3 regions of the Streptomyces sp. NPDC057654 genome follow, and region 2 is predicted to be linked to each of the others. Evidence: riboswitches for the same ligand, from Rfam matches in the RefSeq annotation. Region 2 holds a riboswitch; each other region holds the start of a gene.
The links. A riboswitch is a leader RNA that binds a small molecule or an ion and turns the genes downstream of it on or off. The one in region 2 is predicted to bind cobalamin.
Positions count from the first base shown of each region.

Region 1 (3,267 bases), on a different contig from region 2:
CGTACGTAGATGCCGCCGAGTCCGAGTCCGGCGGCCTTGCGCAGCACGTCGAGCGGGAAGTGCTTGTCCTGGTCCCACTGGACGGCGCGGGGCGCGAGGTGGTCCTCCGCGAAGTCCAGGGTGGCTTCGACGAGGGCCTGTTGGTCTTCGGTGAGCAGGGTCGCGGTCATGGCGCTCATCCCATGGTGGGGAGGGTGAAGCTCGCGCCTTCCTTGGCGCCCGAGGGCCAGCGCGAGGTGACGGTCTTGGTGCGGGTGTAGAAGCGGATGGCGTCGGGGCCGTGCTGGCCCAGGTCGCCGAAACCGGACCGCTTCCAGCCGCCGAAGGTGTGGTAGGCGACGGGGACCGGGATGGGCACGTTGACGCCGATCATGCCGGTGTTCACGCGGCGGGTGAAGTCGCGGGCGGTGTCGCCGTCCCGGGTGAAGATGGCGACGCCGTTGCCGTACGGGTGCTCGCTGGGCAGCCGCAGGGCCTCCTCGTAGTCGGCGGCGCGCACGACGCACAGGACGGGGCCGAAGATCTCCTCACGGTAGATCCGCATCCGCGGGGTGACCCGGTCGAAGAGGGACGCGCCCGCGAAGAACCCGTTCTCGTGGCCGGGCAGGGTGAAGCCCCGGCCGTCGGCGACGAGTTCGGCGCCCTCGTTCACGCCGATGTCGACATAGCGGCGGACCCGGTCGAACGCGTCCCGGCTCACCAGGGGTCCGAAGTCGGCTTCCGGGTCGTCGCTGCGGCCGATGCGGAGCGTGCCGACGCGTTCCTTGAGGGCCGCGACCAGCCGGTCGGCCGTCTCCTCGCCGACGGGCACGGCCACCGAGATCGCCATGCACCGCTCGCCCGCGGACCCGTATCCGGCGCCGATGAGCGCGTCGACCACCTGGTCGAGGTCGGCGTCCGGCATCACGATCATGTGGTTCTTGGCGCCGCCGAAGCACTGGGCGCGCTTGCCGTGGGCGGCGGCGGTGGCGTAAATGTGCGCGGCGATCGGGGTGGATCCGACGAAGCCGAGCGCGCCGACCCGCGGGTCCTCCAGGAGGGTGTCGACGGCTTCCTTGCCGCCGTTGACGACGTTCAGGACGCCGGGCGGCAGGCCCGCCTCCAGGAACAGTTCGGCCAGCCGCAGCGGTACCGACGGGTCGCGCTCGGACGGCTTGAGGATGAACGCGTTTCCGCAGGCCAGGGCTGGTGCTGCCTTCCACAGCGGGATCATCGCGGGGAAGTTGAAGGGGGTGATCCCGGCGGTCACGCCGATGGGGGCGCGCAGCGAGTGGACGTCGATGCCCGTGCCGGCGTTGTCCGTGAACTCGCCCTTGAGGAGGTGCGGGATGCCCGCGGCGAACTCGACGACTTCGAGGCCGCGCTGGATGTCGCCGTGCGCGTCGGCCACGGTCTTGCCGTGCTCGGACGACAGCAGCCGGGCGAGGGAGTCGCGCTCGCCCTCGACGAGCTGGAGGAAGCGCAGCAGGACGCGGGCGCGGCGCTGCGGGTTCCACTCGCCCCACTCCCGCTGTGCGGTGAGCGCGTCGGCGATGGCCGCCTCGGTGTCGGCGCGGCCCGCGAGGGGGACGCGGGCCTGGACCGTACCGGTGTTGGGGTCGTACACGTCGCCGTGGAGGCCGGACGTGCCGGCGGTGTGCTTGCCGCCGATGAAGTGCGTGAGTTCGCGGACCATGGGTGCCTGCTCTCGTCAGGGGAGATCCGGGGACGGCGCGGGGCCGCGGCGGCGGGCGCACGGGTGGGTGCGCCGCCGCGGCGGGCCGCGGGACAGTGAACGCCGGGCCGCCGGACGGACGTCGAAGGCCGCCGGGGCGCGAGGGTCTACGAGCGCGGGGTGGGCCGGTCGCGCTCCGCCGGGTCACCAGGGTCGTGGGTACGGACCGGTGCCATGCGTGTCTGCTCCATCCTCGTGGACAACACGGAACATCCCGCGGCCGGTATCCTGACTCCCGGATCCCCGCGCGCCGCCCGTCTTCCCGGCAGACCTCGCCAGTGACGTGTGGATGGCAGCACACTCCCCGGTCACAGTGGCGGGACCGTGCCGGATTCACACCGGCTTCCCCGCACCGCGGACCTTGTGCCCCGAAGATATAGTTGGACGTCCTAGTAAGTCCACCCCCTCCGGCGACCGCTCCCCGGCACGCCCCGTGTCCCACATCACGTTCCGGGATGTGAACAGCGGTGCCCAGAAAACCCCCTGGCCTCTAGGCTGACCCGTGCAGCTGGTTCGCCCTGCCCCCCAGGCAGGCGCGTCGCAAGAGGGAACCCGGTGGGAATCCGGGACTGCCCCGCAGCGGTGAGCGGGAACGACCGCCGTCATACGCACTGGATCCGGCCATGGGTCCGGGAAGCGACGGCCAGTAGGAATCTGCCCCGGCAGATGTGCCCGCGAGTCCGAAGACCTGCCCGTTGCCCGTACGCGACCGATGGCGTACGGAAATCCCGGTGGCCTCGTGGGCGGGTCGGCGTGCATATCAGGCGGGACACCGCGCGGCTGACGCGCGGACACCGGCCTGGTCCGTCACCCTTCGCGTCCGCGTCCCGCCGCCGGGATCTCAAGGAGTTTCTCGCGAAGGAGATTTCCGTGACAGCGAAGTCCGCAGCCGCGGCAGCACGGGCCACCGTGTATGGCTACCCCCGCCAGGGCGCGAACCGCGAACTGAAGAAGGCCGTCGAGGGCTACTGGAAGGGCCGCGTCACCGCCGACGCCCTCCGGGAGACCGCGGCCGGCCTGCGCCGCGCGAACTGGCGGCAGTTGGCCGACGCCGGCGTCCACGAGGTGCCGACCGGCGACTTCTCGTACTACGACCACGTCCTGGACACCAGTGTCATGGTCGGCGCCATCCCGGCCCGGCACCGCGCCGCCGTCGACGCCGACCCGCTCGACGGCTACTTCGCCATGGCGCGCGGCAACCAGGACGTGGCACCCCTTGAGATGACCAAGTGGTTCGACACCAACTACCACTACCTGGTGCCGGAGCTGGGTCCGGACACGGTCTTCGCCGCCGACTCCGCCAAACAGGCCGCCGAGCTGACCGAGGCCCGTACGCTCGGCCACACCGCGCGGCCCGTCCTCGTCGGCCCCGTCACCTATCTCCTGCTGGCCAAGCCCGCCCCCGGCGTCGCCGCCGACTTCGAACCGCTCACCCTCCTCGACCGGCTGCTCCCCGTGTACGCGGAGATCCTCGCCGACCTGCGCGCGGCGGGCGCCGAGTGGGTGCAGCTGGACGAGCCCGCCCTCGTCCAGGACCGCACCCCGGCCGAACT
Region 1 is NZ_JBHVHQ010000449.1:3,013-6,279, forward strand. It holds gene ACFU99_RS27390 (acyl-CoA dehydrogenase family protein) at 1-170, opposite strand, end outside; gene ACFU99_RS27395 (CoA-acylating methylmalonate-semialdehyde dehydrogenase) at 176-1,675, opposite strand; cobalamin riboswitch at 1,915-2,100, opposite strand; cobalamin riboswitch at 2,207-2,425, shown strand; partial or broken gene ACFU99_RS27400 (5-methyltetrahydropteroyltriglutamate--homocysteine S-methyltransferase) at 2,585-3,267, shown strand, end outside.
Region 1: another riboswitch for cobalamin. It lies ahead of ACFU99_RS27395 (CoA-acylating methylmalonate-semialdehyde dehydrogenase); the one in region 2 lies ahead of ACFU99_RS16880 (HoxN/HupN/NixA family nickel/cobalt transporter).

Region 2 (3,267 bases):
GTAGAAGGGATCGTCGGGGTACGTGCCGTCGGCGAGCAGCGCGGCGAGCACGGTGGAGCGGGCGGCCGCCGGATGCCAGCCCCTGGTGTCGTAACCGGGGGTGGAGACGGTCTCGGCGCTGTCGGCGACGTCGGCCGAGGACTGGATCGCGAACCCCGAGAGCGGCGTCGCGGCCCCCGCTTCCGGCGCGGCCCGCGTGACGGGGGCGCTCGGCGGGGCGGCGGGGCGCGGCTGGGGGGCGGTGGCGCGCGCGGGGAGGGCGACGGCGGGAAGGGCGAGGCTCAGCAGCAGGCCGGTGACGGCGATGGGCGCGACGGGGCGGAGGGACACAGGGGGTACCTCTCGGACGGCTGAGGCGACATGAGTCGGCGCGGGGAGTGGCGGAAGCGGCTCAGGCGGTTCAATTCACCTTTCACAAATGGAAGTTAAGAAAGTTAAGAAACCTTCCTATTGGGTGGGGCAGGACGCTAAGGACTCGTAACGTTCATGTCAATGACCTGGACGGAGTCCGGCCGGATGACTGGGTGAGGGGACGCTGTGCGCGGAGGACGAGTGGCCGTCGTGGGCGGCAGCATCGCCGGCTGTGCCGCGGCGCTGGCCGCCGTACGGGCCGGGGCCGCGGAAGTCGTGGTGTACGAACGGGCCGCCCGGCGGCTCCAGGACCGGGGCGTGGGGCTCGCCATCCAGCAGGACCGGTACGCCGAACTGGAAGCGGCCGGATACGTCGACGCCCGCATGCCCTGGGTGCGGCTCGCCCGGCGCGTCTGGCTGCTCGGCGACACGGACGCGCGCGGCGGCCGGGAGTTCGGGGTGCTGCCCTTCCCGTTCCGCTCCTACAACTGGGGTTCTCTGTGGACGGAGTTGCGCGCCCGCGTCCCCGAGAAGGTCGCCTACCACTCCGGCGCCGCCGTCGAATCCGTGACCCCGGACGCCGGTCGCGGTCCGGGGCCGCGCGGTCCGGGGCCGCGCGGCGCGGTGCTGCGCCTCGCGGGCGGTGCCGAGGAGCGGTTCGACCTCGTGATCGGCGCGGACGGTTACCGCTCGGTCGTACGGGCCGCGATGTACCCCGACATCGCGCCCCGGTACGCCGGGTACCTCGCCTGGCGCGGCTCGCTGCCCGCCGAGCGGCTGCCGGGCCCCCGCGAGACCTGGGCCGAACAGGACGCCGCCACCGTCGCGTTCCCCGAGGGCCACATGATCGCGTACCGCATTCCGGGCCCGTACGGCCGCGGCGCCTCCGTCAACTGGGTGTTCTACGCGGTGCCCCCGGACGTACCGGGCCTGCGGCTCGACGACCCGACCGTACCGCCGCCGCGCACGGTGACGGCAGAGTTGATGGAGCATCAGGAAAAGGTGGTGGCACGTCACTTCCCGCCGTACTGGCGGGAGGTCATCGAGCGCACCCGCCCGCGGGACACCCTGGTGCAGCCCATCTTCGACCTCGCCGTGCCGCACTTCGCCAAGGGCCGGCTCGTCCTCCTCGGGGACTCCGCCGCCATCGCCCGCCCGCACACCGGCAGCGGCGCGGTCAAGGCGCTCCAGGACGCCACGGTGCTGGAGCGCGCCCTGCGCTCCGCAGAGGACTGCGACGCGGGGCTGGCCGCGTACGACGCCGAGCGCGCGCCGATCGGCCGCGCGGTGCTGGAGCTCGGCAGGCGGCTCGGCCGGGCGCAGGTGCTGTCCGTACCCGACTGGGCGGCCATGGACCAGCGGTCCACCGAGGAGTGGTGGCGCGCGGCCTCGGAGGGCGAGAAGGGGTTCGGCGGCCATGCCCTGGGTGGATGATCACATCCGTTCACCACTGGTCAGAGCCGCCGAAACCGTTAAAGTAGCCGGGCCGTGGTGTTCGGGAAGACCGGTGAGGGGTCCTTGTGGCCCTATTCCGGAGCGGCCCTCGCCACTGTGATCGGGGGGTCCTCAGCCCGTTCCGTACGCGCTTCGGCGGGCGTACGGAGCCACTGGCCGCAGCCTGCGGCCGGGAAGGCAGGGAGGAGAACAGCGCGAGCTGAACCCGTAAGCCAGGAGACCGGCCACGGCATCTCACGAAATGATCCACGAGGTGCTGGAGCGTGACTTACGGATGGCCCTGCCCACCGATACCCCCACTGGTTCCCCCGATTCCCCCGCCGGCCCCGGCTCCCCGGCCGCCGCGCCCGCGTTCCGCTGGCAGCGGCAGGACACCCTGCGCACCGCCGGCCTGCTGGCCGTCATAGCCGCGCTGCACGTCGTCGCCTTCGGCGTGCTCTTCCTGCTCGTCGTGCCCAGCCACTACACGGTCGGCTCGCAGGTCTTCGGCGTCGGCCTCGGCATCACCGCCTACACCCTCGGCATGCGGCACGCCTTCGACGCCGACCACATCGCCGCCATCGACAACACCACCCGCAAGCTGATGGCCGACGGCAAGCGTCCGGTCTCCGTCGGCTTCTGGTTCGCCCTCGGCCACTCCAGCGTCGTGGTCGCCATGGCCGCGCTCGTCGCGGGCGGCGCCCACCTCGCCGGCACGCTGATCAACGAGGACTCCGCCGCCCACCAGACGCTCGGCGTCGTCGGCACGACCGTCTCCGGGACCTTCCTCTACCTCATCGCCGCGCTCAACCTGGTGGCCCTCGCGGGCATCTGGAAGGTCTTCCGCTCCATGCGCGCGGGCCGCTTCGACGAGGCCGAGCTGGAGGAGCACCTGGACTCGCGCGGCTTCATGAACCGGGTGCTCGGCCGGTTCACCCGCTCCATCACCCGCCCCGGCCAGATGTATCCGCTCGGCTTCCTCTTCGGACTCGGCTTCGACACCGCGACCGAGGTCACGCTGATGGTGATGGCGGGCAGCGGCGCCGCGGCCGGGCTGCCCTGGTACGCCATCATGTGCCTGCCGCTGCTCTTCGCGGCGGGGATGAGCCTCTTCGACACGCTCGACGGCACGTTCATGAACTTCACGTACCAGTGGGCGTTCTCCAACCCGGTCCGCAAGGTCTACTACAACCTCACCATCACCGGCCTGTCGATCGCCGTGGCCTTCCTCATCGGCACGATCGAGCTGGTGAGCGTCCTGCGCGAGAAGCTGGCCATGGACGACGCGGTCACCGGCTGGATCTCCGGACTCGACCTCGACAACGTCGGCTTCGTCATCGTCGGGCTCTTCGTGGTGGTCTGGGCGATGGCCCTCGCGTACTGGCGGTTCGGGAAGGTCGAGCAGCGCTGGGCGGCCCGGACGGCGCCGGAGGGCTGACCCGGCCGACGGATGGTGACGAGGGGGCGGCGTGGCCCGGTGCC
Region 2 is NZ_JBHVHQ010000190.1:8,439-11,705, forward strand. It holds gene ACFU99_RS16870 (sugar-binding domain-containing protein) at 1-330, opposite strand, end outside; gene ACFU99_RS16875 (FAD-dependent monooxygenase) at 538-1,785, shown strand; cobalamin riboswitch at 1,824-2,050, shown strand; gene ACFU99_RS16880 (HoxN/HupN/NixA family nickel/cobalt transporter) at 2,048-3,223, shown strand.

Region 3 (3,267 bases), on a different contig from region 2:
GAACGTCTCTCTTCTTCCGGATCGTTCGACCCGGCCGGAGCCCGCTTCGCTCGGTGGCCGTGAGCGGCGAGGCGAAGGACCGGGTCAGGCGGCCGAAGCCCGAGTCGGTCACGCCCTCGCGCTTTCGGCGGCCACGCCCGGGGGCCCGGGGCGGGGCAGTTTTGCCGCCATTCCTGCGACGATCTTCTGTAGCAGGCTGTAGAAGAGGATCGGCAACAACACCTCGGGGCGGTGGGAGAACCAGCAGGCGGCGAGCACCGCTGCCGCGCTGCTGTTGTTCATGCCGGTGGCGAAGGTGAGGCAGATCCGGTCCGGCTGGTCGCGGCACGTCCAGCGGGACATCCACCGGCCGCAGCCGAACGCCAGGCAGCACACCGCGCCGGACAGGCCGAGCGCCAGCAGCAGCAGGTCCGGGTCCGGGCGGGCGAGGGCCTGCCCGAGCGCGCCGGCCGCGTTGAGGTAGCAGAGCAGCAGGATGTTCACCGTGTTGACGGCCTTGACCGACGGCAGGATTCGACGGGTGCGGTCCTCGCCGAGCGCGACCCGTACGGCGATTCCCGCGAGGCACGGCAGCACCACCGACACCAGGGCGAAGATCCCCGCCCCGGTCCGGGCGATGACATCGACCGTGGCCGTGTCGTCCAGCGTGCCGGTGCCGTAGGGGCCGACCAGTTGGCCGGCCAGATGCATTCCGAGGGGAACGGTGAGCGGGCTGAGCAGCGTGGAGCCCACCACCATGGCGACGACCAGGGGGACATTGGCGCCGGCGTTCTGGCCCCAGGAGGCGGCGCCGCCCGCGATGGGCATCGCCAGTACCAGCATCAGCCCGACCACCAGACCCTCCGCCTCCGCCGTATCGGGCCAGGAACGCAGACCGAGCGCGACGATCGGGAGTACGAGCAGGGGGAGCAGGGCATTGGCGGCGATGCCGAGCACCAGCCGCACCGGCCGGGACACCACCTCGCGCAGATCGGCGACGCGCACGCCCAGACCGGCGTTGAACAGCATCACCGCCAACAACACCATCGACACCGTCAGAACGCCTACGTGCAGAGGCAGCGCCAGCGTCAGCCCGCGCAGCATCTCGCCGGGCACCGGGAACACACCGGCCAACAGGTAGCAGACGAGCATCAGCCCCAGCAGCCACCGCTGCACAGCATTCACCACAGTCATCACGCAGCAGAGCGTATAGGTCGCCCTGTGTCACGGCTGTCGCTGAAGCCATCGGAGCCTCGCTCCAGGGGGCGACGGTGGTAAGCGCACGGGCACGGCCCACAGTCAGGTGCGCACCTCCGTGCGGCTGCTCGCGGCTGGGTTCACCGGCACTACTCGACCAGTGACTCTCTCATGATCGACATGGACGGCACTGAAGTCGCCAGCCGTCCCGAGGACGCGGAGCGTGTGGTCGGGGAGGACGCGGGCGCCCTGGCACCGACGAGGTCACGGTGCGTCTGCTGCCTCCCGGCGGTCGGAAGCCGAGGCGGCGCGGTCCGCCGTCCGGCTGGGCGCTGCCGCCGTGGGGCGGGTGACATGATGGGTTGCGGACACGGGCGACAGCGGCCCGAGGAAACCGGTGTGAATCCGGTGCGGTACCGCCACTGTGATCGGCGAGCGGATCCCGACGAGCCACTGCCCCGCGCGGGCGGGAAGGCCGGGACGAGCGCGGACCCGAGAGCCAGGAGACTCACGCTGTCGCCTCCTCGAAGCACCCCGGGGCGGAACTCCCCGGCAAGAGGGAGGATGCGGCATGCCTGAACAGCCCGCCGACGAGCGCGCGCCGACAGCGGACCGGGCGGTCCCGTGCCGGGTGGTGGTGTGCCGCGACTGCTGCTGCGGGACGGTGAAGGTCAACGCCGATCATGCGGCGCAGACCGCGCGGCTGCGGGAGATCGCCCCGGTACGCATCTCCGAATGCCTGGACGTGTGCGAACAGGCGAACGTCGTCGTCGTGCAGCCCTCGGCGGACGGGCGGGCGGCAGGCGCCCGCCCGGTCTGGCTCGGGCTGGTCAACGACCCGGCCGCCACCGAGGACATAGCGGACTGGGTGCGGGACGGCGGGCCGGGTGTCGCGCCCCGCCCCGAGATCCTCGACCTCTATCTGATCGACCCGCCGCGCCGCGTCGGGACATCGACCTCATGACCGGCGGTCAGGGCACGGCGGACGAAGTACCGGCGGACGAGGTCGTCGTGGCGCTGCGCGACGTCGCACAGCTGGGTGGCTTCTTCGCTCTCGACACGGTCCGGGGACCCGCGTCCGGTGAAGAGCGGCTCACGCGGGAGGGGTTCGCCGCGCGGGCCAGGACCGTCAACGAACGCTATGGCACCGCCGAGACCCGTATCGGCGTCTCCATCGCCCACCTCGGACTCGCGGCCCGCCTGTGGTCGCCGGTCCTCGCCTGCGCCCTCGTCCACGGGATCGTGCCGGTGATGACCACCGCGGAATGGGCCGGTGACGGCTCGGCCCTTCGTCTGGCCGGGCCGCGGGGCAGCCGCGCCCCGAGGTCGGCGTCATCGCTCGCCGATGCCGTGTGTGTGCAGGCCGACGGCGTCCTTCAGCGCATGGAGGGCCACCTGCCCGTCAAGATGGCGCCGCGGTTGCTCGCGGGTAACTCCGCTTCCGCGCTGATCGGTTCGGCGGCGCAACTGCTGAGGTACCGGACCGGTCTGCGGACGCCGCTCACCGAGCTGACCCGGGAACTCCTGAAGACGGGACGGCTGCGCGGGACCGGCCGGATCACCGGCCCCGAACTGACCTTCCGCCGACGCAGCTGCTGCCTGTACTACCGGGCGCCCAACGGCTCGAAGTGCGGGGACTGCTGCCTGGCCCGGTGACTTGGCAGGTCACCGGGTGCGAGCCCATGCTCGGTACGCTCACGGGTCTCGTCGGAGGTCACCGTTCCGTGTCAGGCGCCCGTCCGTCGGCAGGAACGCCACCCGGGGGGCCTCCGGTGCGGGGGTGCGCCGCGACCTCGGTGGTCCCCTTGCAGACCTCCGCGAGCAGGCGAGGAGTGAGCGCCTCGTGCGGCGGTCCGGCATGCCCGCCACGAAGCCCGCGCCCGCCATCCGCCCCTCGGCCCGCGTCGGACTCGTCATGGCGATGGCCGCCTTCCTCGGCGTCGTCGCGTTCTTCTGGCCGTTCGGCATCGCGCCCGGCGCCTTCGGACCGAACTATGCGCCTCCGCTGATCTTCGGGGTGCTGCTCGTGCTCGTGCTGTGCGTCGGGCTGTCCGAGATCGCCGAGGGCCGGCCAGGGCGGGGCCAGATCGG
Region 3 is NZ_JBHVHQ010000244.1:3,892-7,158, reverse strand. It holds gene ACFU99_RS19555 (bile acid:sodium symporter family protein) at 109-1,173, opposite strand; cobalamin riboswitch at 1,564-1,686, shown strand; gene ACFU99_RS19550 ((2Fe-2S) ferredoxin domain-containing protein) at 1,748-2,140, shown strand; gene ACFU99_RS19545 ((2Fe-2S)-binding protein) at 2,137-2,832, shown strand; partial or broken gene ACFU99_RS19540 (ECF transporter S component) at 3,035-3,244, shown strand.
Region 3: another riboswitch for cobalamin. It lies ahead of ACFU99_RS19550 ((2Fe-2S) ferredoxin domain-containing protein); the one in region 2 lies ahead of ACFU99_RS16880 (HoxN/HupN/NixA family nickel/cobalt transporter).